One region of the Microbacterium sp. NPDC080220 genome, then DNA from elsewhere that is predicted to be linked to it. Evidence: predicted binding sites of a transcription regulator. Region 1 holds the regulator's gene; the other holds the start of a gene.
What was found. Region 1 encodes LexA, which represses DNA repair genes until DNA is damaged. Its sites were predicted from a motif close to TCGAACANNTGTTCGA; they were not measured.
Positions count from the first base shown of each region.

Region 2: AB0P29_RS09245 (DUF222 domain-containing protein) is a predicted target of LexA. The motif match lies at 5,890-5,905, and genes of this name have one in related genera.

Region 1 covers NZ_JBFBOP010000009.1:21,844-36,267, forward strand. Annotated here, with positions in the region: gene AB0P29_RS13215 (glutamate ABC transporter substrate-binding protein) at 1-562, opposite strand, end outside; gene AB0P29_RS13220 (amino acid ABC transporter ATP-binding protein) at 623-1,342, opposite strand; gene AB0P29_RS13225 (RNA methyltransferase) at 1,507-2,304, opposite strand; gene rplT (50S ribosomal protein L20) at 2,401-2,781, opposite strand; gene rpmI (50S ribosomal protein L35) at 2,814-3,008, opposite strand; gene infC (translation initiation factor IF-3) at 3,056-3,718, opposite strand; gene AB0P29_RS13245 (DUF1844 domain-containing protein) at 3,929-4,327, shown strand; gene AB0P29_RS13250 (SseB family protein) at 4,331-5,107, opposite strand; gene priA (bifunctional 1-(5-phosphoribosyl)-5-((5-phosphoribosylamino)methylideneamino)imidazole-4-carboxamide isomerase/phosphoribosylanthranilate isomerase PriA) at 5,091-5,837, opposite strand; gene hisH (imidazole glycerol phosphate synthase subunit HisH) at 5,891-6,535, opposite strand; gene hisB (imidazoleglycerol-phosphate dehydratase HisB) at 6,532-7,143, opposite strand; gene AB0P29_RS13270 (histidinol-phosphate transaminase) at 7,198-8,271, opposite strand; gene AB0P29_RS13275 (LysM peptidoglycan-binding domain-containing protein) at 8,299-8,691, opposite strand; gene lexA (transcriptional repressor LexA) at 8,969-9,634, shown strand; gene metE (5-methyltetrahydropteroyltriglutamate--homocysteine S-methyltransferase) at 9,692-12,016, opposite strand; gene AB0P29_RS13290 (methylenetetrahydrofolate reductase) at 12,013-12,969, opposite strand; gene AB0P29_RS13295 (prolyl oligopeptidase family serine peptidase) at 13,180-14,424, shown strand, end outside.
Region 2 covers NZ_JBFBOP010000005.1:28,114-42,537, reverse strand. Annotated here, with positions in the region: gene AB0P29_RS09285 (hypothetical protein) at 1-30, shown strand, start outside; gene AB0P29_RS09280 (hypothetical protein) at 86-307, shown strand; gene rplM (50S ribosomal protein L13) at 1,119-1,565, shown strand; gene rpsI (30S ribosomal protein S9) at 1,595-2,080, shown strand; gene glmM (phosphoglucosamine mutase) at 2,088-3,431, shown strand; gene AB0P29_RS09260 (PD-(D/E)XK nuclease family protein) at 3,664-5,049, opposite strand; gene AB0P29_RS09255 (hypothetical protein) at 5,071-5,223, opposite strand; gene AB0P29_RS09250 (hypothetical protein) at 5,243-5,695, opposite strand; gene AB0P29_RS09245 (DUF222 domain-containing protein) at 5,935-7,356, shown strand; gene AB0P29_RS09240 (glutamate--cysteine ligase) at 7,592-9,055, opposite strand; gene AB0P29_RS09235 (CsbD family protein) at 9,239-9,409, shown strand; gene AB0P29_RS09230 (acyltransferase) at 9,599-10,750, shown strand; gene AB0P29_RS09225 (hypothetical protein) at 10,805-12,622, shown strand; gene AB0P29_RS09220 (hypothetical protein) at 12,640-12,783, opposite strand; gene AB0P29_RS09215 (GMC family oxidoreductase) at 13,111-14,424, opposite strand, start outside.

The DNA.
Region 1 (14,424 bases):
TCGCGGAGCACACCGTCGTGTCGGCGCTGAGGTCGTCCTCGCTCGCGATGTCGCTGTCCGCGGCGACCAGGAGACCCTGACCCGTGGTGAAGTACGGGCCGGCGAAATCGATCTGCTCCTTGCGGGAGTCGGTGATCGAGTAGGTACCGACGTAGTAGTCGACATCGCCGTTCACGATCGACTGCTCGCGGTTCGCGGACGCGATCGCCTTGTACTCGATCTGGTCCTCGTCGTACCCGAGGGATGCCGCGATCCAACGCGCGATGTCGACGTCGAAGCCCGAGCGCTCGTTCGTCGTGGCGTCGAGGAATCCGAGACCAGGCTGGTCCTCCTTGACGCCGACGATCACGCCGTCCCGTGCCGTCATGGCGTCGAAGGTGGGGCTGCCGTCGAGCGACACGTCGCTGGCGACCTCCCAGAGGGCCTCGCTGCCCTCGGCGCCTTCGCCGCCGGTGCCGCCCTCGGCGCCGGGAGCGGTGGGGCTGCCGCTGTTGCAGCCGGCGAGCGCGAGTGCCGCGATCGCGATGCCGGCGAACGTGCCGGCGAGTCGAGTCTTACGCATGTGATCCTCCTGGTTTCGTGTCGTGCTTCGTTCGTCGCGCCGGTGCAGGGCGCGGACGTCTCAGTGGGTGATGAGCTTCGAGAGGAAGTCCTTCGCGCGGTCGCTCTTCGGGTTCGTGAAGAACTCCTGCGGTGCGGCCTCCTCGACGATCTGGCCGTCCGCCATGAAGACCACGCGGTCAGCCGCCTTGCGGGCGAAGCCCATCTCGTGGGTGACGACGATCATCGTCATCCCGTCCTGCGCGAGGCCGACCATGACGTCGAGGACCTCGTTGATCATCTCGGGGTCGAGCGCGGACGTCGGCTCGTCGAAGAGCATCACCTTCGGCTTCATCGCGAGCGCACGGGCGATCGCCACGCGCTGCTGCTGGCCGCCGGAGAGCTGCGCGGGCAGCTTGTCCGCCTGATGGCCGACACCCACGCGGTCGAGCAGCTCACGGGCGAGCTTCTCGGCATCCGCCTTTTTCATGCCCTTCACCTTGATCGGCCCGAGCGTCACGTTGTCGAGGATGGTCAGGTGCGAGAACAGGTTGAAGGACTGGAAGACCATGCCGACGTCGGCACGGAGCGCGGCGAGCGCCTTGCCCTCCGCGGGGAGATCGGCGCCGTCGATCGTGATGCGGCCGCTGGTGATCGTCTCGAGACGGTTGATGGTGCGGCAGAGGGTCGACTTGCCGGACCCCGACGGGCCGACCACGACGACGACCTCGCCGCGGTTCACCGACAGGTTGATGTCGGTGAGCGCCTGGAAGTCGCCGTAGTGCTTCTGCACGTCGGACATGACGACGAGCGGCTCGCCTCGACGAACGTCGATGTTCGACGTGCGCGGCGCGGGATCGGCAGCAGGAGTGGTCATGGAACTCACCCTAGGCAACGCCCGCCCCGGTGAACGAGCGGATGCCACGGGGTTTACAGTTCCGTAATCAACCCTCGAGAATGGTCGCTTCAGGTCGCGCGCTGCGCGAAAGCCGATTCGTAGAGGCAGACGCTCGCCGCCGTCGCGAGATTCAGCGACTCGGCGCGGCCGTAGATGGGCAGCCGGAGCGACAGGTCCACGAGCTGGAGGGCCTCCTCGGCGAGTCCGCGCGCCTCGTTCCCGAAGACCCACGCGGTCGGTTCCGCCAGGGTCGCCCGGTGATCGACGAAGTCCTCTCCCCCGACGTCGGCCGCGACGATGCGCAGACCCGCGGAGCGCGCCCGCCCCGTCGCATCCGCGAGGTCCACCCCCACCGCAACGGGCAGGTGGAAGAGCGAACCGGTCGTCGCGCGGACGACCTTCGGGTTGAAGGGGTCCACCGTGCGCCCGGTGAGGATGACCGCGTCGGCACCGACGGCATCCGCTGCTCGGATGATCGTCCCGAGGTTGCCCGGGTCGCGCACCTCCTCGCAGATCACGATGAGGCGGGGCTCGCCGCCGAAGACGTCGCGCACCGAGGTCGGGACCTGGCGAGCGACGGCCACGATGCCCTGGGGCGTCACCGTGTCGGCCATGGCGTCGATGACCTGCTCGCTCGCGAAGGCCACCTCGACACCGGCATCGGATGCCGCATCGCGGATGTCCTGATGCTTGTCCCATGCCGTCGGGGTCGCATACAGCTCGAGCAGGGTGTCCGGCCGCCAGAGCAGAGCCTCCCGGGCGGCCTGCGGGCCCTCGAGGAGGTAGAGGCCGGTCTCCTGCCGCGCCGTGCGCTTCGTCAGCTTCGCGACCGCGCGGACGCGCGGTGAACGTGGGTTCTCGAGCACGCTCTCAGTGTAGGGCGGCGCGCGGCGAGCACCGGCATCCGGGAACGCGAAAAGGCGCCCTCCGAAGAGGACGCCTTCTCACGGATGCTGAGGCGTTCAGGCCTTGGGCGCGTTGACGTCGGCCGGCAGCGCAGCCTTGGCCGTGGCGACGAGCGACGCGAAGACGGCCGGCTCGTTGACCGCGAGCTCGGCGAGCATGCGGCGGTCGACCTGGACACCCGCGAGGCCGAGGCCCTGGATGAAGCGGTTGTACGTGATGCCGTTCTGGCGGGCAGCGGCGTTGATGCGCTGGATCCAGAGGCGACGGAAGTCGCCCTTGCGCTTGCGACGGTCGCGGTACGCGTAGACGAGCGAGTGGGTGACCTGCTCCTTCGCCTTGCGGTACAGACGCGAACGCTGTCCGCGGTAACCGGAGGCGCGCTCGAGGATGACGCGACGCTTCTTGTGGGCGTTGACAGCCCGCTTGACTCTAGCCATTTCTTCTACTTCCTAGGGTGTTGCGTCGGCGCTCAGAGGCCGAGGAGCTTCTTGGCGACCTTGGCGTCGCCGGGAGCCAGGATCTTGTCGGCGGACAGGCGGCGGGTGCGCTTCGTGGGCTTGCCCTCGAAGTTGTGACGGAGGTTCGCCTGCTGCTTCTTGATCTTTCCGCTGCCGGTGACCTTGAAGCGCTTCTTGGCGCCCGAGTGGGTCTTCTGCTTGGGCATATCTCTTCCTTCGTTGTGGTTCCCGCCGGGCGGGGGTCTGGGGCCGCTTACTCCGCCGGAGCGGAGGCGGGGGTCTCGTCGGCCTGACCGGTGCGCGCCTCGCGGGCGGCCTGCTTCGTCGCGGCGCGGGCCGCGTTCTGCTCGGTCTTGACCTCGGACTTGTTCTTGTGGGGAGCCACCACCATCACCATGTTGCGGCCGTCGATCGTGGGGTTGGACTCCACGGTGCCGAACTCGGCGACGTCCTCCGCGAACTTGCGGAGCAGACGCACACCCTGCTCGGGACGCGACTGCTCGCGACCGCGGAACAGGATCATCGCCTTCACCTTGTCGCCGGCCTGGAGGAAGCCCTCCGCGCGCTTGAGCTTGGTGATGTAGTCGTGCGCCTCGATCTTCAGACGGAACCGGACCTCCTTGAGGACGGTGTTCGCCTGATTGCGCCGCGCTTCCTTGGCCTTCTGCGCAGCCTCGTACTTGAACTTGCCGTAATCCATGATCTTGACCACGGGGGGCTTCGAGTTCGGGGCTACCTCGACGAGATCGAGGTCGGCCTCCTGGGCCAGGCGCATGGCCACCTCGATGCGGACGACGCCGACCTGCTCACCCGCGGGTCCGACGAGGCGGACCTCGGGGACGCGGATGCGGTCATTGGTGCGGGGATCGCTGATGCGGAACTCCTCTTTCGTGCGGTGGACGGCCTCCGGTGACACGGAAATGTGTCGCCGGGCGGAAGATCGTCACGTCCACCCCGCACGATGCACGCATCGGCGTTCTGTGTTCTGCACCCTGGACAACCTCGCGGAACGAGGCGGAGTGCGGGACCCGGTAGCCTGGAGCGGCAAGCGCGGGTGGGATGTGATCCTCTTTCGACTCGGAGCAGAACACTCCGGTGCCCGCAGAAGTCTAGCAGAGAGCAGCACGTGAGCACTATTCCGGCCGACCACAGCGACCACGACCCCGAGCGCCTCTCGCGCTGGGACGAGCAGGAGCGGGTCGCACAGTCCGCCACGCGGGACATCGCGGACGTCCCCGCCGTCGAGGTGATCACGACCACCTCGGTGCACCTCATGAGCGCCGCGGCCGTGAAGCTCGGCCTCGCCGACGACCCCGACACCCAGAAGGACCTCGACGAGGCGCGCAAGCTCATCAACGCCCTCGCCGGCCTCATCACCGCCGCCGCCCCCGAGGTGAGCGACATGCACGCCCGATCCCTCCGCGACGGGCTGCGCACACTGCAGCTCGCCTTCCGCGAGGCATCCAGCATCCCCGACCCGATCGGCAAGGGGCCCGGCGAGAAGTGGACCGGCCCCGTCACCTGACGATCAGGCGCGCACGAGTTTGACCGTCAGCGAGTCCACCAGGACCGCGACGCGGTCATCCGCCGCCCATCGCGAAGCCAGACGCTGCAGGATCGCGTCGAGCGCCGCCTGATCCAGGCCGTCCACGAGGTGGAGACTGACGATCAGCTCCGGCCCGCGCAGCCGCGAGTGCGGGTCGCCCGTCGCGACGGACAGGTCGAGCACACCGAGCTCGGTGCCGATCGACTCCTGCAGGCCGGCGAACACCTCGGGCGAGGTGTGCGGCGGCTCCCAGCTCTGCCCCTGACCGATCGCCCAGACCGCCGGACGACGCAGGACGAACTCGGTCTCACTGCCGGGGTCGATCACGATGAGGTCGGTGTCGTCCGCGGCGGCCGACAGCGCCGTGCGGACGCCGTCGGCGGGGACCGGACGGGCCGCGGCATCCCACCGCGACATCGCCTGCACGGAGGAGAACACCGGCAGGACGCGGCGCCCGTCGGGCGCGGCGACAGTGACGATCGAGAGCTCCTGCGTCTTGTCGACGGTGAGGCCCGTCGGGCCGGCACCCTCTTCGCCCTTCTCGGCGACGAGGGGGATCAGCAGGCGTGCCGTGCGATACGCGTCGACGACCGCCGCGGCATCCCCCTCCCCCGCGTGGAACGCGGTGAGCGCGGCCAGCAGCGCGGGGTCGGCGCTGCCGTCGTCGCCGCTGTGAGGGTTGGGCTGGAAGCTCCGCCCCTCCCAGGGCACGCCGGCGGAATCCGCCGAGTGCGCGCGCGGGTCAGTGTCCGGCGACATCCAGCGCCTCGGCCAGCGTGAACGCGCCGGCGTACAGGGCCTTGCCGACGATGGCGCCCTCGACGCCGAGGGGGACGAGTTCGCGCAGCGCCGCGATGTCGTCGAGGCTCGAGATGCCACCGGAGGCGACGACGGGCTTGTCGGTGCGGACGGCGACCTCGCGCAGCAGCTCGATGTTCGGGCCCTGCAGCGTGCCGTCCTTCGTCACGTCGGTGAGGACGTAGCGGCTGCACCCGGCATCCTCGAGGCGATCCAGCACCTGCCACAGGTCACCGCCGTCGCGGGTCCATCCGCGCGCCGCGAGCGTGGTGCCCCGGACGTCGAGACCGACGGCGATCGCCTCGCCGTAGCGGCGGATGACGTCGGCCGCCCACTCCGGGTTCTCGAGCGCGGCGGTGCCGAGATTGATGCGCGTGGCGCCGGAGTCGAGCGCCGCGTCGAGCGATTCGTCGTCGCGGATGCCGCCCGAGAGCTCGACCTTCACCCCGCGGAGCGACTTGATGACCTTGCGCAGCAGGGCCGCGTTCGACCCGCGACCGAACGCGGCGTCGAGGTCGACGAGGTGGATCCACTCGGCCCCCTGGCGCGCCCACTCCTGGGCTGCGTCGACGGGGTCGCCATAGCTCGTCTCGGTGCCGGCCTCACCCTGCGTCAGTCGGACGGCCTTGCCGTCGGCGACGTCCACAGCGGGCAGCAGGATCAGTTCGGGCGTGGATGCGAATTCGTTCATGGCTCCGGGTGGGACGATGTGCGCACCGGGCGCGCGCACAGAGGGACACGTTACTAGGACGCGGGAAGCGACCCGATCCAGTTCGACAGCAGACGGATGCCGGCCGCGCCCGACTTCTCGGGGTGGAACTGCGTCGCCGACAGCGGGCCGTTCTCGACGGCGGCGAGGAACGGCGCCCCGTAATCGCACCAGGTGAGCACCGGCTCGCGGAACGGCTTGATGACGTCGAGGGTCCAGTCCTGCGCGCCGTAGGAGTGCACGAAGTAGAAGCGTTCGTCCTCGAGTCCGGCGAAGAGGGTCGACCCCTCGCCGGCGCGGACGGTGTTCCAGCCCATGTGGGGCAGCACCGGTGCCTGCAGCTCGGTGACCGCGCCCGGCCACTCCCCCAGCCCCTCGGTGTCGACACCGCGTTCGACGCCCAGCTCGAACATCACCTGCATCCCGACGCAGATGCCGAGGACCGGCATCCCCCCAGCGAGACGGCGACCGATGAGCTCGTCTCCGCGGCTCGCGCGCAAGGCCGACATGACGGCGGAGAAGGCCCCGACGCCCGGGACGAGGAGTCCGGCGGCGTCGGCGATCAGGCCGCGATCCTTCGTCAGCCGCGCATCGGCGCCCGCTTCGCTGAGCGCCTTGACGGCCGAGTGGACGTTGCCGGAGCCGTAGTCGAGGACCGCGACGAGCGGTGCACCCGTCACAGGGCGCCCTTGGTGCTCGGGATGCCGGCGACGAGGGGATCGAGCGCCTTCGCCTGCCGGAACGCGCGGGCGAAGGCCTTGTACTCCGCCTCGGCGATGTGGTGCGGGTCGCGGCCGGCGACGAGGGTCACGTGCATGGTCAGGCCGGCGTGGAAGGCGATCGCCTCGAAGGTGTGGCGCACGAGCGAGCCGGTGAAGTGGCCGCCGATGAGGTGGAACTCGTAGCCCGCCGGCTCACCGGAGTGGACGAGGTAGGGCCGGCCGCTGATGTCGACGACCGCCTGCGCCAGCGCCTCGTCGAGCGGCACGAGCGCATCGCCGTACCGCGAGATGCCGGACTTGTCGCCGAGTGCCTGGCGGATCGCCTGGCCGAGCACGATGGCCGTGTCCTCGACGGTGTGGTGCGCGTCGATGTGGGTGTCGCCCGTCGCGCGGACCGTCAAGTCTGTGAGCGAGTGCTTCGCGAACGCCGTGAGCAGGTGGTCGAAGAACGGCACGGTCGTGTCGATCGTGCTCCGACCGGTGCCGTCGAGGTCGAGCTCGAGCTCGATGGTCGACTCGCTGGTCGCCCGCCGGACGGAGGCGGTGCGGGGCGCAGGGGTGCTCATGCCCCGAGTCTACCGAGGCATGACGGGCCGACCGCGCCCGTGACGGACGTCGGCTCAGAGGGAGGCGAGCGCCTCGAGGAACGCCGTCGACTCCTCTTCGCTGCCCGCCGTGACGCGGAGGGTGTGCGGCAGGCCGACGTCGCGGATGAGGACGCCGCGGTCGTAGAGACCCTGCCAGGTCGCCGCCGGGTCGTCCACGCCCCCGAAGAGGACGAAATTGGACCAGCTCTCGTACGGCGAGTACCCGAGCGCCGACAGGGTCGCCGAGATGCGGTCGCGCTGCGCGACGATGTCGTCGACCATGCGGAGCATCGTCGGGGCGTGGCGGAGGGCTGCCGTGGCCGCGGCCTGGGTGAGTGCGCTGAGGTGATACGGCAGGCGCACCAGGCGGAGCGCGTCGATGAGCGCGGGATCGGCGGCGAGGTAGCCCACGCGCGCCCCGGCGAAGGCGAAGGCCTTGCTCATCGTGCGCGACACGACGAGACGCTCGCGGTCGTGAAGCAGCGTGAGCGCGGACGGCTCGTCGCGCGGGGCGAACTCCTGGTACGCCTCATCGACGATCACGATGCCCCGGGAGGCCTCGTAGACGGCCTCGATGACCTCGAGCGACAGCGGCGTGCCCGTGGGGTTGTTCGGTGTGCAGAGAAAGACCACGTCCGGCTGAGCACGTTCGATCTGCTCGGCGGCATCCGCTGCGGACAGGGTGAAGTCGTCGCCGCGCGTACCGCTCACGTAGGTGGCGCCCGTCGCGCCCGTGAGCAGCGGGTACATGGAGTACGTCGGCGCGAACCCGAACGCCGTGCGTCCCGGCCCACCGAACGCCTGCAGGATGTGCTGGAGGACCTCGTTCGACCCGTTGGCCGCCCAGATCTGATCCGGTTCGAGACCGTGGCCCAGGTAATCCGCGAACCCCTCGCGCAGAGCCGTGAACTCACGGTCGGGGTAGCGGTTGATGTCCCGCAGCGCCTGCGCGATGCCGTCGAGGATGTCGTCCGCGACCTCTTCGGGAACCGGGTGGGTGTTCTCGTTGACGTTGAGCGTCACGGGCAGCGACGCCTGCGGGGCGCCGTAGGGGATCTTGCCGCGCAGGTCGTCGCGGAGGGGGAGGTCGTCGAGACTGGCACTCACCCCGCCATCGTAGGACGTGCCGCGGCCTTACTCGCCCGCCTGCGCCGAGTAGGTGGCCGGGATCGCGATCGACTGACCGGCGTCCACCGCCGAGGACGACAGCGCGTTGAGGCGGACGATCTCGTCGATGACGTCGCGCGGGTCGCTGTCGGGCGCGATGTCCTGCGCGATGCTCCACAGCGATTCGCCGGGCATCACGGTCACGGTGTCGAAAGACCCCGCGGACGCCCCCGCGTCGCCGCTCGCGAGGGCACCCCCGCTGGAGAGGATGCCGACGCCCAGCGCGACGACCACGGGCAGTGCGGCGAGCGTGGCGAGGACACGGCGGCCCCGCGTGGTCATCCGGAGGCGCGTGCGCACGACAGGCGCAGCGGCGGTGCTGGTGGTCGCGGTGCTGGTGGTCGCGGTGATCGAGTTCATGGTGTCCTCCTCGGGGTGACCCCGGTCAGATGAGATCTTCGCCCCCGCCCGTCGGCCGGGACGGACGGGTGCGAAGTTCTCTTCCGAACCTATCTTCGAAGTTCGTAGACTGTCAAGGGTGCGGTTGTCCGCAGATCGATCGAAGACGACACGCGGTCGGCTACGGGACGATCCGATCGACACCGGATACGGTTTCGATGACCAGAGCCCATCACCAACCTCCGACATTCGAAGGCGAGTGCTCCCGGAGGGACCCCGGGGTGACGAAAGGAACGACATGAGCGACAAGCCGCAGACGCGTCGGCGCAAGAGCCTGAGCGACAAGCAGCTCGCCATCCTCGAGGTGATCCAGCGCTCCATCGCCCGTCACGGATACCCGCCGAGCATGCGCGAGATCGGCGACGCCGTCGGCCTCAAGTCGCTCTCGAGCGTCACCCATCAGCTCAATCAGCTCGAGCTGAGCGGCTACCTCCGTCGCGACCCCGGCAAGACGCGCGCCATGGAGGTCCTCATCGATCTGCCGGGCTCGGCGGGCGAGAACCCTGCGGACGTCGCCCCGAGCGTCGGCGACGCGGCGATGGTGCCGCTGGTCGGCCGGATCGCCGCCGGCGTCCCCATCACCGCCGACCAGCAGGTCGAGGAGATCTTCCCCCTCCCGCGTCAGCTCGTCGGCAAGGGCGAACTGTTCATGCTGAAGGTGTCGGGCGACTCGATGATCGACGCCGCGATCTGCGACGGCGACTGGGTCGTCGTCCGCTCGCAGGCCACCGCCGACAACGGCGAGATCGTCGCCGCCATACTCGACGGCGAGGCGACGGTGAAGACCTTCCGCCAGCGCGACGGTCACACGTGGCTGCTCCCCCGCAACTCGGCCTTCGAGCCGATCCTCGGCGACGACGCGGTCGTCCTGGGCAAGGTCGTCGCGGTCCTGCGCGCCGTGTGACGGCGCGCACACGAAGAGAGGGGATGCCGGGCGGCATCCCCTCTCTTCGTTGCGGCGTCAGACCCCGGCGCCCACCTCGGCGCGGACCGCGCGAGCCGCCGCGACGATGTGGCGGAGGGAGGCGACCGTCTCGTCGTACCCGCGCGTCTTCAGACCGCAGTCCGGGTTCACCCACAGGCGACGGACGTCGAGCTCCGCGACGGCGCGCTCGAGCAGCGACGACACCTCGTCGACGGACGGCACGCGCGGCGAGTGGATGTCGTAGACGCCCGGTCCGATGCCGTGGGCGAATCCGGATGCCGCCACCTCCGGGATGACCTCACCCCGACTGCGAGCGGCCTCGATCGACGTGACGTCGGCATCGAGCGCCGCGATCGCGTCGATCACGACCCCGAACTCGGAGTAGCAGAGGTGCGTGTGGATCTGGGTCTCGTCGGCGGCGCCCGCGGTGGCGAGCCGGAAGGACCCGACCGACCAGTCGAGGTACGCCGGCTGATCGGCGGTCCGCAGCGGCAGGAGCTCCCGGAGCGCCGGCTCGTCGACCTGCACGATCGCGATGCCCGCCCGCTCGAGGTCGGCGATCTCGTCGCGGAGCGCGAGGGCGACCTGGTCGGCCGTCTCGCCGAGCGGCTGGTCGTCGCGGACGAAGGACCAGGCGAGGATCGTGACGGGTCCGGTCAGCATGCCCTTGACGGGCGCGGCGGACAGCGACTGCGCGTAGGCCGCCCACGGCACCGTGATGGGTGCGGGGCGCGAGACGTCCCCCCACAGGATCGACGGGCGCGTCGCGCGGGAGCCGTAGGACTGCACCCACCCGTTGCGGGTGACGGCGAACCCGTCGAGGTTCTCGGCGAAGTACTGCACCATGTCGTTGCGCTCGGGCTCGCCGTGCACGAGGACGTCGAGCCCGATGTCCTCCTGCAGAGCGATGACGCGCGCGATCTCGTCGCGGAGGAACCCTTCGTAGGTCGCCTCGTCGATCTCGCCGCGCGTCGCGCGGGCGCGCGCCCGGCGGATCTCGGCGGTCTGCGGGAAGGATCCGATCGTGGTCGTCGGGAGCGCCGGCAGACCCAGCACCGCGTCCTGTGCGGCGGCACGCACCTCGAACGGGGTGCGGGATCGGGCTGCCGGGGTGAGCCCGCCGGCACGGGCGCGGACGGCGCCGTCCTGGACCCCGGGCGCCGAGCGGCGGTCGGCGAGGGCGGCCGTCGCGGCATCCAACTCCCCGGCGATCGCGTCGCGACCGTCGGCGAGCCCGCGTGCCAGGGTCGTCACCTGGGAGACCTTCTGATCGGCGAAGGCGAGCCAGGACACGAGGCGGGGATCGAGGTCGGGCTCGTCGGCGAGGTCGTGCGGCACGTGCTGCAGCGACGTCGAGGTGCCGACCGCGACGGCCGCGGCGCCGAGGCCGCCGACCGCGTCGAGCACGTCCGCCGCGCCGGCGAGGTCGCCCCGCCAGACGTTCCGGCCGTCGACGACGCCCGCGACGATCACCTTGTCGTCGAGTCCCGCGACGGGCGACGGCACGCCGCCGCGGGTGAGGTCGATCGCGAGGCCCTCGGCGGCGGAGGCGGCGATCGCGCGCCAGGCGGGCTCGGAGAGCGCGCCGTATCCGGCGGCGACCAGGATCTCGGGACGGTCGCCGGAGGCGGTGAGGACGTCGAGTGAGCGGGCGGCGGCGGTCGCGAGCTCGTCGTCCGAGTACCCGAGCGACTGGCTCACGAGGGCCGGCTCGTCGATCTGCACCCATTGCGCCCCTGCGTCGCGGAGAGCGGCGAGCAGCTCGACGTACACGGGCAGCAGGTCGTCGAGCCGGTCCAGCGGGCGCGTGCCGGGGGCCGCGGCATCCGTCCCTTTCGCGAGGGCGAGGAAGGTGACCGGGCCGACGAGCACCGGACGGGTGACGTATCCGTCCGCGACGGCCTCCGCCACCTGCCGCGTGAACCGATCGCTCGAGAGGGCGAACCGCGTCTCGGGGCCGATCTCGGGCACGAGGTAGTGGTAGTTCGTGTCGAACCACTTCGTCATCTCCAGCGGCGCGGCCTCGCCCACGCCGCGGGCGGCGGCGAACAGGGCCGACAGCGGCACCGACCCGTCCTCCGCACGCAGGTGCGCGAACCGCTCGGGAAGGGCGCCGACGGCCGCGGCGACGTCGAGGACCTGGTCGTAGAAGGAGAACGTCTCGGGGATCGACGAGTCACCGCGACCCAGCCCGAGCTCGGCGAGGCGGGCGCGGGTGGTCCGGCGCAGGTCGGCGGCGACGGACTCGAGTCCCGCCTCGTCGAGCGCGCCGCTCCAGTGGGCCTCGACGGCGCGCTTGAGTTCGCGGCGACGGCCGATGCGGGGGTAGCCGAGGATCGTTCCGGCGGGAAAGGCGGTCATGAGGTCTCCTCTGTCGCGGGGATGATGCCCGCCTCGCGCAGGGTGGCGAGGACGGTGTCGTGATTGTTGAAGGCGTAGAGATGGATGCCGGGGGCACCGCCCGCGAGGACGGCCCGGCAGAGATCGGCGGCGTATCGGACACCGATCTCGCGGCGACCGTCGGCGGTGGGCTCGACGTCGAGGTCGACGGCGAGGGTGCCGGGGACCTGCTCGCCCGTCAGCTCGATGACGCGGCGCAGTCGGGAGGGCGAGGTGATCGGCATGATGCCCGGCAGGATCGGGATCTCGACCCCGGCACTGCGGGCGCGGGCGACGAAGGCAAGGTAGTCGTCGGCGTGGAAGAACAACTGGGTGATCGCGAGGGTCGCCCCCGCGGCCTGCTTCGCGAGGAGGGCGTCGATGTGCTCGGCGGGGTACCGCGAGCGCGGGTGGCCGTTGGGGAAGGCGGCGACGGCGATGTCGACGCTCGGCCGCCGCTCGACGCGGGCGGCGCCCGGGACGCCGGGGATGGGCTCCTCGGTGTACGGGGACGTCTCGGCCTGCACGCGGTCGATGAGCTGCACCAGCTGGGCCGCACTCTCGAGGTCGCCGAGCGCCGCCGCATCCTCTCCGGCTCCCGCCGGCGGATCCCCCCGCAGCGCCAGGAAGGAGCGTATGCCGGCGTCGAGGAACTCGCGGATGAGGGCCGTCGCCTCGGCGTACGAGCTGCCGATGCAGGTCAGGTGCGCCAACGGCTCGACGCGCGTCTCGCGCAGGATGTGCGTGAGCACCTCGAGGGAGCGACCGCCGCCGGAGCCGCCGGCGCCGTAGGTGACGGAGATGAAGGCGGGGTCGACGGCGGCGAGCCGGTCGATCGTCTCGTAGAGGGCGGCGTAGGACGCGTCGCTGCGCGGCGGGTAGACCTCGAACGAGACCGGCACCGTCGTGACCGACGGGGGCTGGATGATCGACATGGCGGTGCTCCGGAGACGGGACGGAAAGGCCTGGCGGCCGCGGACCGCACACACGGGTGCGGGGACATCGCGGGCGGGTGCCGGGCTCGGCTGTCGCTCCGGGCCCGGGGTTCCGGGCCACTGTTGATGCCCTCATGCTGCCACGCGGGTCGGCGCCGTGACGGGCATGTGACGCCCGGTTTCGATCCGGCCGCCGCGTACCGTGGAGCCATGACGACGATCGCCCCCTACGGTTCCTGGATCTCGCCGCTGTCCGCCGCCGACGCCTCCGCCGCGGCCGCGCGGTTCGACAGCGCACGGTACGTCGGCGACGAGATCTGGTGGGGTGAGTCCCTGCCCAACGAGGGCGGCCGGACGACGGTGCGCCGCGCGGCCGACGACGGCACCGCGATCGACGTGCTGCCCGCGCCCTGGAGCGCCCGGTCCCGCGTGCACGAGTACGGCGGTGGGTCGTGGACGACCTCCGACGACGGCCGTCTGTTCTTCGTCGAGAAGACAGACCAGCGCGTCTGGATGCTGCGCCCCGGCGGCGAGCCCGAGGCCCTCACCCCGGTCGACGACCGCGCCCGCCACGGCGGCCTGCGCTGGCAGGCGGGCACCCTGCTGGCCGTCCGGGAGGTCCACGACGACTCCCCCGTCCCCCGCCGGTCGATCGTTGCGATCCCGCCCGCGGGCGGCGAGGTGCGTGAGCTCGTCACCGGGAGCGACTTCCTCGCTCAGCCCGCCCTGTCGCCCGACGGCCGGCGGCTCGCCTGGGTCGCGTGGGACCACCCGGACATGCCGTGGGACCGCACGCAGGTCCGCGTCGCGGAGCTCGACGACGGCCTCGTGTCGACCTGGCGGACGGTGACGTCGGGCGCGACCGCCGCGCTGCAGCCGGAGTGGGATGCCGCGGGCCGCCTCGTCTTCGTCGACGACCCGACGGGGCGGTGGAACCTCCGCCGCGAAGACGCGGCATCGCCCGAGGGATCCGTGCCGGTCGCACCCGCGGACGCGGACACCGGCGGCGGCCTGTGGGTGCTCGGCGTGCGGTGGTACGCCCCGCTCGCCGACGGCGGATTCGTCGCCGTCCGCACGAACGGAGCGGACGAGGTCGTCCGGATCGACGCGGACGGTGCCGTCACCGTCACCGACGTGCCGGCGCGGTCGCGGGTCGTCGTCGAGGACGTGGCGGGCTCGCGCGCGCTCGTCTCGGGGGCGGGCCCTGGGATCACCGGCATCTGGGAGATCGCCCCGGACGGACGCGCGCGCCTCGTCCGCGGCACACCCTCGGGTCTGGGCGCGGAGTGGATCCCGCCGGTGCGCCCGCTGACCGTCCCCGGACCGCACGGCGGCGTCCACACCTACGACCACCCGCCGACGAGCCCGGACTGCGCCGCCCCCGAGGGCGAACTGCCGCCGTACCTCGTCCTCGTGCACGGCGGCCCGACGGCGCACGTCGGCGGCGTCGCCGAC
Region 2 (14,424 bases), on a different contig from region 1:
GGTGCGATCGACCGCGTTCGTGTTGGTTGATGGCGGGGCGGGAGCCAGCGGCCCGTGAACCGAGTCGCGACGATGGAATCGGAACATGACTGCCTGCTTCTCTCGCTCTCCACGACAGCAACAGCATCCCCGGTTCGGGCTCGGCGTCTTCAAGTTTGACCCGGCCGGCGCCGAGGGCTTCGTGAGTCAGGAACTCGAGATCGCTTCGGCCACATCGACACCGCCGCGATCTATGGCAACGATCAACGTGTCGCCCTCGGGATCCCGCACCGGGCCTGAAGAGCTGTTCGTCACGATGAGTCCCTGAACTCCGAGCGGGGCGCACACTGCCCGCTCGACGCATTGACGCATACCGCATCCAATAGCTCCGCCCCCTACATCGACCGCCACGTCGAGATTTGGCAGACCATGGAGCAGATGAGGAACTAGGGCGTCATTCGATCGATATCGGCGGCTTCAACTTTCCATCAACCCCATCCGCAGAAGCTCCTCGACACGCCGACACTATTGGGGCGTCCAACGGCATCGAGCTGCCCTCGCCTTCGCGTGGCGCGAGCTCCGCGCGGTCGGTGAGCCTCTTCGCATCGGCACTGGAGCCTCAACCTCTCGGCGAAGGCCGCCGCAGCCAGGCGGGCAGCTCACTCTCGCTCAGCTCCGGGTCCGCGCGCGCCCGGACCGAGTCCGCGACTGCCACCTTCCAACCCGCGGAGCCGCGAGCAGAGGGAAATCGCGACAACCTCCGCATTGGCTCATGACCCACCCCAGGGCCTCATCGAGTGCGTCATGGCGATCTCGGCCTCCGGCCCCGACTTAGCCACGCGCTCGTCCTCCCCGCGACCGCTGCCCACGCCGGAGCGTTGCCCGGCAGGCGAGTCATCCGGCTCCGGCCGGTTTCGCGGTTTGGCTGACTCGTCCGCTCGCTCCGTTCCACGTGTCACCCCTGCGCATTCGCCGGCACGTCCGAAATGACGTAGACTGAACCTTTGGTGCTCGGCTCAGCTGGCCCGACACCACGAACGTGAGCCCTCCACTGGCGTGTTCGACCGGCATCCCGAGCGAACCACCCCGGAGTGGGATTCACGAACTCCTCCGTTCGAATCAATGAAAGCAGCACTACTGTGACGCGCACGTACACCCCCAAGGCTGGTGAGATCACCCGTGAGTGGGTGGTCATCGACGCATCCGACGTCGTCCTCGGCCGCCTCGCCTCGCACGCTGCCACGCTCCTGCGCGGCAAGCACAAGCCCACCTTCGCGAACCACGTCGACACCGGCGACTTCGTGATCATCATCAACGCCGACAAGGTGGCCCTCACCGGCCAGAAGCTCGAGCAGAAGAAGGCCTACCGCCACTCGGGCTACCCGGGCGGCCTCAAGTCGGTCACCTACGCCGAGCTCCTCGAGAAGAACCCGGTGCGCGCCGTTGAGAAGGCCGTCCGCGGCATGCTCCCCAAGAACAGCCTGGGTCGCCAGCAGCTGTCCAAGCTCAAGGTCTACGCCGGTGCCGAGCACCCGCACGCGGCCCAGCAGCCCACCACGTACACCTTCGACCAGGTCGCCCAGTAAGCGCCGCAGAGAAGAACAAGGATTATCTGATGGCGAAGATCGCTGACTCCCTCGACCAGACTCCCGAGAACTACTCGACCGAGACGCCGGCTGCCGCTGAGGCCGCCCCGGCTCGCCCCGTCCTTTCCGTCCCCGGCGCCGCTGTGGGCCGCCGCAAGCAGGCCATCGCCCGCGTGCGCCTGGTTCCCGGCTCGGGCACCATCACGGTGAACGGCCGCACCATCGAGGACTACTTCCCCAACAAGCTGCACCAGCAGCTCATCAACGACCCGTTCACGGTCCTCGGCCTCGCCGGTGGCTACGACGTGATCGCCCGCATCTCGGGTGGTGGCCCCTCGGGCCAGGCCGGTGCGCTGCGCCTGGGCATCGCGCGTGCCCTCAACGAGATCGACGCCGAGAACAACCGCCCGACCCTCAAGAAGGCCGGCTTCCTGTCGCGTGACGCTCGCGTCAAGGAGCGCAAGAAGGCTGGTCTCAAGAAGGCGCGCAAGGCTCCCCAGTACTCGAAGCGTTAATCCTTCGATGGCACTGTTCGGGACGGACGGTGTGCGGGGCCTCGCAAACGGCCCCCTCACCGCCGATCTCGCGCTCACCCTGGCCCAGGCGACCGCGGTCGTCCTGGGCCAGGGCCGTATCGCCGAAGCCCGCCGCCGCAGCGGACGCCGCCTCACCGCCGTCGTCGCACGCGACCCGCGGGTCTCGGGTCACTTCCTCAGCGCAGCCGTCGCCGCAGGACTCGCATCCTCCGGCGTCGACGTGCTCGATGCCGGCGTCCTGCCGACCCCGGCCGCCGCGTTCCTCGTCGGCGACATCGACGCCGACTTCGGCGTCATGATCTCGGCCTCGCACAACCCGGCGCCCGACAACGGCATCAAGATCTTCGCCCGTGGCGGCGTCAAGCTCCCCGACGTGGTCGAGCAGCGCATCGAAGAAGCCATGGCCGGCCCCAAGCTCGCCCCCACCGGGGGAGCCGTCGGCCGCATCAGCCGGTTCGCCGACGCCGAAGACCGCTACGTCGTGCACCTGCTCGCATCCCTGCGCACCAGCCTGCGCGGCCTGCACGTCGTCCTCGACTGCGCCAACGGTGCCGCATCCGGGGTCTCACCCGAGACGTTCCGGGATGCCGGCGCCAAGGTTACCGTCATCGGCGCCGACCCCGACGGCCTCAACATCAACGAAGGCGTCGGCTCGACGCACCTCGACGTGCTCACCGCCGAAGTCCTGCGCACCGGCGCCGACCTCGGCATCGCCCACGACGGCGACGCCGACCGCTGCCTCGCCGTCGACGCCGACGGCCGCATCATCGACGGCGACCAGATCATGGCGATCCTCGCCGTCTCGATGAAGGAGCGCGGCCTGCTACGCGACGACACCCTCGTCGCGACGGTGATGAGCAACCTCGGACTCCACCGCGCGATGGCGGCCCACGGCATCCACCTCGAAACGACCGCCGTCGGCGACCGTTACGTCCTCGAGCGCATGAACGAAGGCGGCTTCTCGCTCGGCGGCGAGCAGAGCGGCCACGTCATCATGAGCGACTACGCCACCACCGGCGACGGGCTACTCACCGGCCTGCACCTCGCCGCAGAGGTCGCCCGTCAGCGCAAGCCGCTGTCGGAGCTCGCGAAGGTCATGACCGTGTTCCCGCAGGTGCTCATCAACGTCAAGGGCGTCGAGCGGTCGCGCGCGACGGATGCTGATGTGCTGTCGGCCGTTGCGGAGGTCGAGGCGGAGCTTGGTGATTCGGGGCGGGTGCTGCTGAGGCCGTCCGGCACCGAGCCGCTGGTGCGGGTGATGGTGGAGGCCGCGTCGGAGGCGGACGCGCAGCGGGTCGCGGAGCAGCTTGCGGAGGTCGTGCGGGGCTGAGGGTGCTGTGCCCGCCGAGATCAGGGGGCGCGCGGCATCCCCGCCGGCACGCCCCTGAACGTGCCGCATCCGGGGTACTGGAACGGATCGCTCTGGACGCTGTTCTGGGAGTTCCTCTGCTACATCGGCGTCCTCGCCCTCGGACTGCTCGCGCTCTGCCGCTTTCACGCGACCGTGCCGATCATCTTCGGCCTCACGCTGCTCGGCCTGATCGCCACCGCCTACGGCCCCGTCAGCGGATCGCCTCGCCGCAACCGCATCGACCGTCGCCGTGCGCGGCGATGTCCCGGAGCGCGGCCAGCACCGCGGCGTGCAACTCCTCCGGCGTCCATTCGGCGAGAGGGCGCGTCTGCACCCGCGCACCGACGATCCCGCAGGCCGAGCGCGGGATGTTGCGCGTCTCATCGCCGATGTGCCCCACCCACCACGGGAAGACGGCGAGGTCGTTGCCGGACACCCGGAACCGCGCCACGCCCTCGACCCGCTCGTTGAACGTGACACCCTTGCCGCTCTGGTTCACGCGCACCGTGCGCAGATAGCCGCCGAGGCTCTGCTCCGGGCGCACCCTGGACACACCGTCGCGGGCGCTCCGCAGCGCCCTCCCTGTGAGGTACTCCGCGTAGGCGGAAAAGAACTCCGCCACGCCCGGCGCCTTCGCATGGTCCTGCGCGAGTATGCGCGGCGCGTGATCCAGCACGTAGGACAGCGTCCGCACCAGCTCCGAGGACGAGCGTGACCGTTCCTCGAACCGTGTCGTCAACCTGCCGAAGACATCGGATGCCGCCGGTGCCGGCGCCGAGCTCCTCAGCCCCGCCACGTACGCGGCGAGCCGCGCATGCGGCGCTCGCCTCTCGGCATCCGCTGGTTCGATCTCGTCGGCGACACCGAGCAGCAGATCGGCGAACCGCACCTGCACGGGCTTCGGCTGAGCGGCATCCGTGAAGAAGAGTCCCGCGATGCGCTCGTCCGCAGGTCCCGCACCGCGTCGGTCGACGTCGGCCACGAAGTCGTCGATCACGGCGTCGACCCGCGGCGCCACCTTGCGCGTCTCCCGTGCCGCCGCGATCACGTCGACGAAATCGCCGTACGTCAACGCGGTCCACCCCTCGTCGTCGGGTTGCTCGGCGACCTCGGTCAGGAACACGAACACGTGCTGCCACCCGGCATACGCCGACGTGATCCACTCGCGGTATCGGCACAGCTGCTCATCGTGCGCGCTCGAGGCGAGTTTGCTCTCGATCGCGATCACGACCCGGTTCACATGATCGACGACCGTGATGTCGATGCGCCCCGCGAGTGCGGCGTCCGAGGCGCGGGGGACCGGCGTCTCGATGCCCGTCCGCACCCGGCGGACGCCGACCACGGGCTGCTCGCCCGGCCCCGCCCACACGGCGGCGATCAGCGCGTTGACCACCGCGGCATCCAACCCGTGGTTCTCGGTCGGGTCGAGCAGCCAACGCACCACCCGGTTGTACCGGTTCTCGTAACTCTGCTCGCCGTAGTGGACGATGCTCCAGAAGTTCGCCGGCGGCAGGGCGCGCCGCTCGATCGCCGGCTCGTCGAGCAGTGCGAGCAGGGCATCGGCGAGGTCATCGGCGCGGGGGTCGGGGTCGGTCATCAGAAGCCTTTCGGTGAGGGTTCAGCGCACAGCGTCGTGCGCGGCGATGCGGTTGTCGGTGTCGGCCGTCGGCGAGGGCGGTGACGAGGTCGCCGGGGGCGTCACCCCGCGCTCGGACAGGGTCTTCTCGACGCCCTTCGCGGCGACCGCCACCATGGCGGCGACCGCCGCCATCCATTCCTCGAACGCGGAATCACTCAGCCACTCGCCGGCCGGGCGACGCAGTGCACCCACGCCGGTACCACCTCACGCCGACGTCATGGGCGATCGCGCCCGCGCCGTTCGTGATGACGACACCCTGGTCGTCGGCATCCGACCGCGCGAGCCACGCCACCAGGGACTCGGCCTTCTGCCGTCGATCCCGCCGCGGCTGCCAGGCGACGGCCAACACCACCGTGACGCCGAGCACGAGGGCGTTGAGGAACGGGCCGAGGAGCCCGCCGAACGTGTCGCCGACCGGTCCCGTGCGCGCGCCCCAGTGGCCGTCGCCGGGAGCATTCGCGGCCTGGAACGCGGCGACGATCGACACCGCCATCGTCCCGATCAGGGCCGCGCTGAGGGCGACGATCAGGCCCCACAGGGCGATACGCGCGGTGAGCCACATCCACCGCCGGTCGCGGAGGCGGATGCTGTCTTCGTCCGTCATGCGAGTTCTCCTCGGTCGTCGCTGGTGCGCAGACGTGTCGGGAGGCGGACGCGCGCGGAGCGGCAGGCGGGGCGAACACCCGCCGTCGGGGCGACGTTAGGGTCCGGCGGGGGCGGGGACGGGTGGGAATGCGGAACCCGGACGATTCCGAACACCCCTGCACGACGGTGGGCCGGTCGGTTATCCACAGCTTGACGAACACATGTACGAATGTCGGAGGTGTGTGGCATCGTACAGATATGCCATTCGCGACGACGCTGCGAGAGAGTGTCGAGGGCCTCACCGCCCTCGATGCGCTCGACGTCGACGCGTCTGACCTGGCGGCATCCGTCGGTCGTCTCGATGACGACACGGTGAGGACGCTCATCGCCCGCGCGGGGCGGGTGGCCCGTGAGATCGGTGTGCTGCAGGCGGTGCTCGCCGGTGTCGCGGCGCAGCGATCGAGCCGCGAGCGGGGAAGCGGTGGGCTCAGCGCCGAGACCGGGCATCGCACGCCGGTCGAGATGATCCAGGCGACCATCGGCATCACACGCGCCGAGGCGACGCGCGCCGTGCGAGTGGGGGAGGCGCTGATGGGCACGGGGGATGCCGGGTGGCACGGCGCGCTCGATCGGCTCCTCTACGACGGGGCGCTGTCGTCGGCGCAGTACGGGGCGATCCTGACGGGGCTCGGTGATCCGCCGACGCTCGGTCTTGCAGCGGCGTGGACCAGGGCAGCCGAACGGCTCGCGGACGAGGCCAACCAGTGGTCGGTGGAACAGCTCACCGCGCAGGCGCGCACACTGCGCGACATGCTCGACCCCGCCGGAGCCGAAGAGCGGTTCGCGCGGCGCTTCGAGCGCAGGTCGTTCCGGCTCTGGACCGACGGCGACGGGTTCTCCCGAGGATCGATGGTCTTCGACGACGAGATGGGGCCGTGGATGCGGAGCGTCCTCGACGCCGCCCTCCGCCCCCGCCGCGGCGGGCCCAGGTTCATGACCGACGCCGAACGTGCCGAGGCCGCCGCGCTTGTCGACGACGCGCGATCGAACGAACAGCTCTCGTACGACGTGCTCGTCGACGTCCTGCGCGCGGGCGCGCTCGCCACCGCGAAAGACGTGTTCGGAGCGCGTGAGCCCGGCGTGCGCGTCATCGTCACCGAGGCGCCCCGCGACGGCCTCGGGCGTCACGGAGCGACCGGGATCGTCGAGGACGGCGGCTCAGCCCTGCCCGGCTCGGTCGTCGACCGCGCGCACTGCACCGGCGGCCGCATCCGCATCGAGGTGGATGCCGCCGGCACACCCCTCGCCGTCGGACGCGACGAGCGACTGTTCACCCGCGCGCAGCGGGTCGCGCTCGCCGCCCGCGACGGGGGATGCCTCTGGCCCGGGTGCGAACGACCGCCGTCCTACTGCGAAGCGCACCACAGCATGCCGTGGTCCGAAGGCGGGAAGACCGATACCGACGAGGGCGTGCTCCTCTGCCGGTTCCATCATCTGCTCCTGCACAACAACGGGTGGCGGATCGAGCGGGTCGAGGCCGGATTCGTGCTGCACGCTCCGCTCGGCAGCGGGCGGGAGCCCGTGCCGCTCCGATCGAAATCGCCGCTGCGGTGGCTGTGGGACCCGCCACCCGACCGTACCGGATGGCGCACCGCCGGGGTGCAGGCGCGGGCGTCGTGAGGAGATGCGGTGTGCGGGGGCCCGGGATGCGGCGCGGGTACGCGCGGGATAATGCGGCGTGCGGCGTGCGGCGTGCGGCGTGCGGCGTGCGGCGTGCGGGGTGCGGCTTGCGGTGCGGCGGCTGCGGCGACGGCTGCGGTTGCGTGCGGCGGCTGCGGCTGCGGCGACGGCTGCGGTTGCGTGCGGGGCGCGGCTGCGGCTACGTGCAAGGCGCGGCTGCCGGGGGCGGTGCGGGTTACGACCAGGTGTGGACCGGCTCGTTCGTGTGCATCGCCTCGCGGTACTCGAGAAGGGTGGCGCGCAGGGCGTCGGCGCGTTCCATGCCGGTGCGGGCCCGCATCCGCTTCGCGAACCACTCCGCACCGTTCGTCTTCGCGGCGCAGCGCCCCTCGATGATCCCGAGATACCGGTCGCGCTCCGCAGTCGACGCGCCCCACGCGTCCAGGCCCTCGGCGGCGAGCGGCAGCAGCGTGTCGCGCACCAAGTCGGTCGCCGGCACGTGGCCCACACCCGGCCACGACAGCCGCGCGTCGATGCCGTCGCGCGCCGCCGAGAGGAAGCTCTCGCGCGCCGTCGCGAACGGCATCCGCGACCACACCGGGCGCTCGCTCTCGGCCAGCGAACGCACCAGCCCGAAGTAGAACGCCGCGTTCGCGACCGTGTCCGCCACCGTCGGCCCCGCCGCGAGGATCCGATTCTCGACGCGCAGATGCGGCATCCCATCGGCCACGTCGTACACCGGACGGTTCCACCGGTACACCGTCCCGTTGTGCAGCTTCAGCTCCGCCAGCGACGGCACCCCGCCCGCCTCGAGCACCTCCAACGGATCCTCATCGTCGACGATCGGCAGCAGCGCCGGGAAGTAGCGCACGTTCTCCTCGAACAGGTCGAACACCGACGTGATCCAGCGCTCCCCGAACCACACCCGCGGACGCACCCCCTGCGCCTTCAACTCCTCGCTGCGCGTGTCGGTCGCCTGCTCGAACAGCGGGATGCGGGACTCCCGCCACAGCTCCCGCCCCAACAGATACGGCGAGTTCGCCGCCACCGCCAGCTGCGCCCCCGCGATCGCCTGCGACGCGTTCCAATACGCCGCGAACTGCGCCGGCGACGTCTGCACATGGAACTGCGTGCTCGTGCACGCCGCCTCCGGCACGATCGAGTCGGCTGTCGTCTCGAGCCGCTCCGGCCCCGCGATCGAGATCGCCAGATCCTCGCCGCGCGCATCGAGCACCTGCTCGTTCAACAGGTCGTACCGCGAATCCGCGCTCAACGTGCTCCGGCTCAGATGCCGCTCCGCCAGCGTGGGAAGGATGCCGATCATCACCAGATGCGCACCCAGATCCTCCGACCGCGCCTCGGCCTCGTTCAGCCGCTCGCGCAGACCCTCCTCGAACGTCGTCAGCCCGCCCTCGCGCAGCTTCGCCGGCGGGACGTTGATCTCCACGTTGAAACGCCCCAGCTCCGTCACGAACGCCGGGTCCGCGATCGCCCGCAGCACCTGCTCGTTCCGCATCGCCGGGTCACCGACGGCGTCGACGAGGTTCAACTCGAGTTCGAGCCCCGTCATCGGATCATCCGTGTCGAAGCGCGCCTCGCGCAGCATCCGCTCGAACACGTCGAGGTTGCGACGGATCTTCTCGCGATGAAGGGTGCGGTCCGCGCCCGTGATCTCCTGGCTCTCGACTTCTTCTCCCACCCCGCCACGATAGGTCGCGACACCGCCGCCCGCCGGGGCGTTGACAACCCGCGCCCCGTCGACCATGACGCGCTAACCCATCACGCCGCGAATAGCCAGGGGTTGGCTCGCATCCGGCGCCTGCCTAGCGTGGGTGGTCCCGGAACGCGCCGCTTCCGGGAAGATCGACGGAAGGACCAGATCATGGGACTCGACGACAAGATCAAGAACGCCGCACAGGACCTCACCGGCAAGGGCAAGGAGGCCGCCGGCAAGGCGAGCGACAACGAGCGCCTCGAAGCCGAAGGCCACCAGGACCAGACCGAGGCCAACCTCAAGAAGGCCGGCGAGAACGTGAAGGACGCGTTCAAGTAAGCCTCCCTCCACCGAACGCCCGGGCCCACCACGGACCCGGGCGTTCGGCATCCCACCCCGCATCCGACGACTCACAGACGGATGCCGGGGCCCGCCACACCCGTTCGCGTACACTTCACTCGACGTTTTCCCCGACGCGACGCGTGAACTCCCCCCTCCACGGCCGTCGGCGGGCGCCCCGGGAGATCCATGAAACGGCTGACATCGCTCGACGGTCTGCGCGGACTCGCCGCGCTCATCGTCCTCGTGCACCACATCATGCTGACGTTCCCGCTGTTCGCGGAGCCCTATCTCAAGGGCCGCGCCGAGAACGGCCTTCCCGAGCTGCTCGCCTACAGCCCGCTGCACATCTTCTGGGACGGCGCGGGCGCGGTCTTCATCTTCTTCGTCCTGAGCGGTGTCGTGCTCACGCTGCCCGTGCTCAAGCAGGGCCGCGACTTCTCATGGGTCGGCTACTACCCGCAGCGACTCCTGCGCCTCTACCTGCCGGTCTGGGCGGCGATCATCGTCTACCTCGGCTGGGTGCTGATCATCCCGCGCGACCGCGGCATGGAGAGCGCCTGGCTCGACATCACGAGCAAGCCCGTCAGCCCCGAAGCGATCTGGGGCGACGCGACCCTGCTCTTCGGCACCGGTGACCTCGTCAGCCCGCTCTGGTCGCTGCAGTGGGAGATCGCGTTCTCGTTCCTGCTGCCCGTGTTCGTCTTCCTCGGCGTCCGGTTCGCCCGGTACAACTGGATCCTCGCGATCGCCGCCGTCGTCGGCATCGGCGTCTCGGCATCCCTCGGCAACCGTGCGCTCGTGTACCTGCCGATGTTCCTCATCGGCGTCGTCATCGCCACCTGGCTGCCGACCATCCGCGCGTGGAAGCCGAGCCGCGGCACGCAGGCGCTGCTCCTCCTCGCCGCACCCATCCTGCTCGTCTCGCCGTGGCTCATCCGCCCGTTCGAGTCGCTCCGCTTCCTCGTGAAGCCGTTCGACGCGGTCACCACCATCGGCGCCGTCGTCGCCGTGATCGCCGCGATCGTCGTCCCGATCTTCCGCCGCTTCCTCGAGAGCCGCGTCATGCAGTGGTTCGGGCTCATCTCGTTCAGCCTGTACCTCGTGCACGAGCCCGTCGTGATCTCGATGGCGCACCTGTTCGGCGACCAGAACCTGCGCATCGCCGCCCTCGTCAGCGCCGTCCTGTCGATCCCGCTGTCGTGGGTGTTCTTCACCATCGTCGAGATCCCGAGCCACAAGCTGTCGCGTCGCGTCGGCGACTTCGTCCGTGCGCGCACGAAGAAGCGGCCGCAGCCGCACGCGCCCATCGCGCCCGACGTCCACGCGCACCGCGCCTGACCCCTCGCTAGACTGACGCCGGGCCGACCCGGGCCCGCTGGGGAAAGACGCAATATGGCCGGGGGAGATCCCGCACCCGTCGCTCGGCGACGCATCGGTCTCGGCGCTCACGTGTGGTGGGATGCCGTGACCAGCGGTGCCTTCTTCTCGCCCGCGGCGCTGTGGATCAGCATCCTCATCGCGGTCACGGTCCTCGCCCCGTTCCAGCACATCGACGAGGGCGCCGGGATGGCCCACGTCGTGTCCGTCGGGTTCCTGGGGTGGGCGGCGCTCGCGGTGCTGCTCGTCCCGGTCGCGCTCGCCGAGCGGCGACTGCGCCGCGCGTCGCACCGTGGCATCCTCGTCCTCACCGCGGTCGCGGTGGCCGCCGGCATCCGTCCGTTCGTCAACGAAGCCATCTACGTCGGGCTGTACGACGGGGTGCCCGACTTCGACGGGATCGGCGTACGCATCGGGTCGAACGTGTTCGTCTGGCTCGCCGGCCTGTCGATCATCGCGATGACCGTGCGGTCGATCGAGCTCACCCGCGGTTCGCGCCGGCGACTCACCGAGGCGATCGCGGTGCTGACCGCCGGTCGCCGGCGTCTCGCCCGGTTCGAATCCGAGAACCGTGCCGAGCTCGCCCCGCTCGTCTCGCGGCTGCGTCGCCGCCGCGACGAGATGCTCGCCGGCACGATCGACTTCGCCGCGGTCCGCGCGTACTCCGAGGAGGTGCGCACCGCGAGCCACCGTCTCGAGGAACGCGCCGGGCTCGACCTGCGCGCCGTCGAGGGCGGCACCGGTGAGCATGCCATCGAGCCGCCGTCCCGGTCTGCGTTGACGATGCTCCGCCCCGCGCCGTACCTGCTCACCGGCTTCGTCTTCCTCGTCGGCGCCGTGCCGTACGCGTATGAGTCGAACGGACCGTGGGCGGCGCTCGCCGCGATCCTCGCCGGAGCGCCGGTGACCCTCGCGGCCGACGCCGTCATCCGGTGGCTCGCCCCCGGCAAGGCCCCCGCGCGACGCGGACGGATCCTCGTCGGCGTGTGGCTCGCAGCCGGCGTCGCGATGACCGCGGTCGCGTGGGTCATCCTCGGACCGGCCGATCCGACCCGTTTCGTGCCCCTCATCTCGCTGCCGCTCGTCGCGCTCGCGCTTGCCGCGTGCACCGACGCGATCGCCCGCGCCGCCGACAGCGCCCATCGCCTCGAAGCGGTGCTGAGCCTCGTCGCCCGCACTCTGACCGCGAAGACCGCGTCGGCTCGCCGCCCGCTGCGGAACGCGGCGCACGTGCTGCACGGGCGGGTGCAGGGACGGTGCGTGCTGTTCGCCGCGGCCGCCGACGAGTGGGAGCTCACGCCCGACGACATCGAGACGTTCCGGCGAGAGACGGATGCCGCCTTCGACTCGATCCTCGCGTTCATCGCCGAGAGGGATTCGGCCGCGCTCGAGGGAACCTTGCAGGGGGCGCACGAGGACCTCTTCGAGCTCGTCGCGACGTGGCGGACGGTGCTCGGGGTGTCGAGCGAGATCTCGCCCGAGGCGGTCGACGCGCTGCAGGACCCGGCGCTGTCACGCCGCGTCGCGACCGTCGTGAACGAGGGGTTCGTCAACGCGATCAAGCACTCCGAAGCGAAGGAGGTGTGGCTGTCGATCGACGTCGTCGACGGTGCGCTGCTCGTCCGCACGTGGTCGCGCGGAGTGCTCGACCGCCGGCCCGCGGTGGGTCCCGAGCTCCGCGGCATCGACGTGCTCGGCGTCGGGTCGCGCATCTACCAGCGCGACGACGTCGTCGTGCTCGAGGTGCCGGTGCCGCTCAGCACTGAGGTCGTAGCCGCCGCGCCGGCGGTGCGGCGGCCGTGGTGGACGCCGCGGGCGCCGCGCGTCGGCTGAGGATCAGTACTCGGGGATCAGTACTCGAGCAGCGCCGCGACGACCAGCGCGAGCGCGCCGAGCGCGACTACGACCAGCGCGGCATACGCCCACCGGGGCAGGCCCGGCGGCTTCGGAGTAGACCGTTTGCGACGGCGACGGGTCGACGAGCGAGCTGACATCAGGTTCCTCCCCCCAGAGCGGTCATATTCGCACACATGCATTTCGTCGCCGTTAACGGGACCCTGCGGCTTGGGGGCTGGGTGTCGCCGCATTGCCGCGTTCACGGATGCAATGGATGCCGGGCGACACGCGGCATCCTGCGGTCGGGGGTCGGCGTGTCGGGTCGGATCTGTTGCATCCGTCAACGCCGGTAGCGCGGGTCGGTGCCGGGCGACCCACCGTTCACGGATGCAATGGATGCCGGGCGACACGCGGCATCCACGGGTCGGGAAGCGGCGTGTCGGGGCGGATCTGTTGCATCCGTCAACGCCGGCGACCGACCAGCCTCAGCGCGCGGCGAGCATGAGGTCGGCGGTCCGCAGCGACAGGGCCATCTGCGTCAGTGCCGGGTTCGCGGTCAGCGCGCTCGGGAACGTCGAGTTGTCGCAGATCCAGAGGTTGTCGACCTCGTGGGAACGACCGGATGCGTCGACGACGCCGTCCTCGGGGTCGTCGCTCATGCGCGCCGTCCCGAGCGTGTGGCACGAGTGCTGCGTGACCCGCGTGCTGCGCGCCCCCGCCGCCCGCAAAATGCGCTCCATGACGGCCGCACCGTGCTTGTCGATGGCGCGCTCGTTCTCTCCCTGCGAGAACGAGATCTCGGCGCGCGGCATCCCGTCCTCGGCGAGTTCGTCGCTCAACGTCAGCGCGTTGCGGTCGTCGGGCAGGCACTCGCCGTTCATGCCGACACCCGCGCTGTACGGGTACTCGTCGATCGCCGACATGAGCTCCTCGCCCCACAGCCCCGCGCCGCGCACGAGCTGCGTGCCGAAGTTCAGCGGCATGACGCCGAGGCTCTGCAGCAGGTATCCGCCCACGAAGTCGGCATCCGCGGGGCGCACGAAGTCCTCGCTGATGATCGACGACGGGTAGCCCCGGTATGCGCGGATCGGCTCGTCGAACCGGCCCCACACCTGCACGCCGCCGTGCGCCATGAACCCGCGACCCACGACGCCGTTCGCGTTGCCGACCCCGGTGTGCAGCAGCAGCCGCGGCGTCTCCACGCCGCCCGCCGCCAGCACCAGCGCGGCGCACCGCTGTCGCCGCTCGACCCCGCCCGAGCGGTACACGACCGCGGTCACCCGGCCTGCGGCATCCCGTTCGATCCCGTGGACGAATGCGTCCGGGCGCACCTCAGCACCGGCCGCCACGGCGGCGGGGAGGTACGTGTTCGCGGTCGTCGCCTTCGCGCCGAACCGGTCACCCTGATGGATGTCGCCGTTGTCGAGCGTCGCCGACCGCACGCCGAAGTGCGGCTGATCGCGGTCGCGCGTGAGGATCGCGGCCGGTCCGTCGGTCGCGGTGATACCGAGTGCGTCGCAGCCGCGGATCATCACGTCGGACGACCCGTTGCGGCGCACCGGGGGATAGGCGTATCGGCGCGACGGATCCCACGGGTAGTGCGCGGGACCGCTCACCCCGATGTCGGACTCCACCCGCTCGATGTAGCGGATCAGCTCGGCGTGATCGATCGGCCAGTCCCGGCCCTCGCCGGTCTCCGAGCGCAGCCGCAGGTCGCGGGCATCGGGCCGCGGCGTGAACGCACCCCAGTGCAGCGTGCTGCCGCCGACCCCGTAGCCGCTGTTGTTCGGTCCGAACGC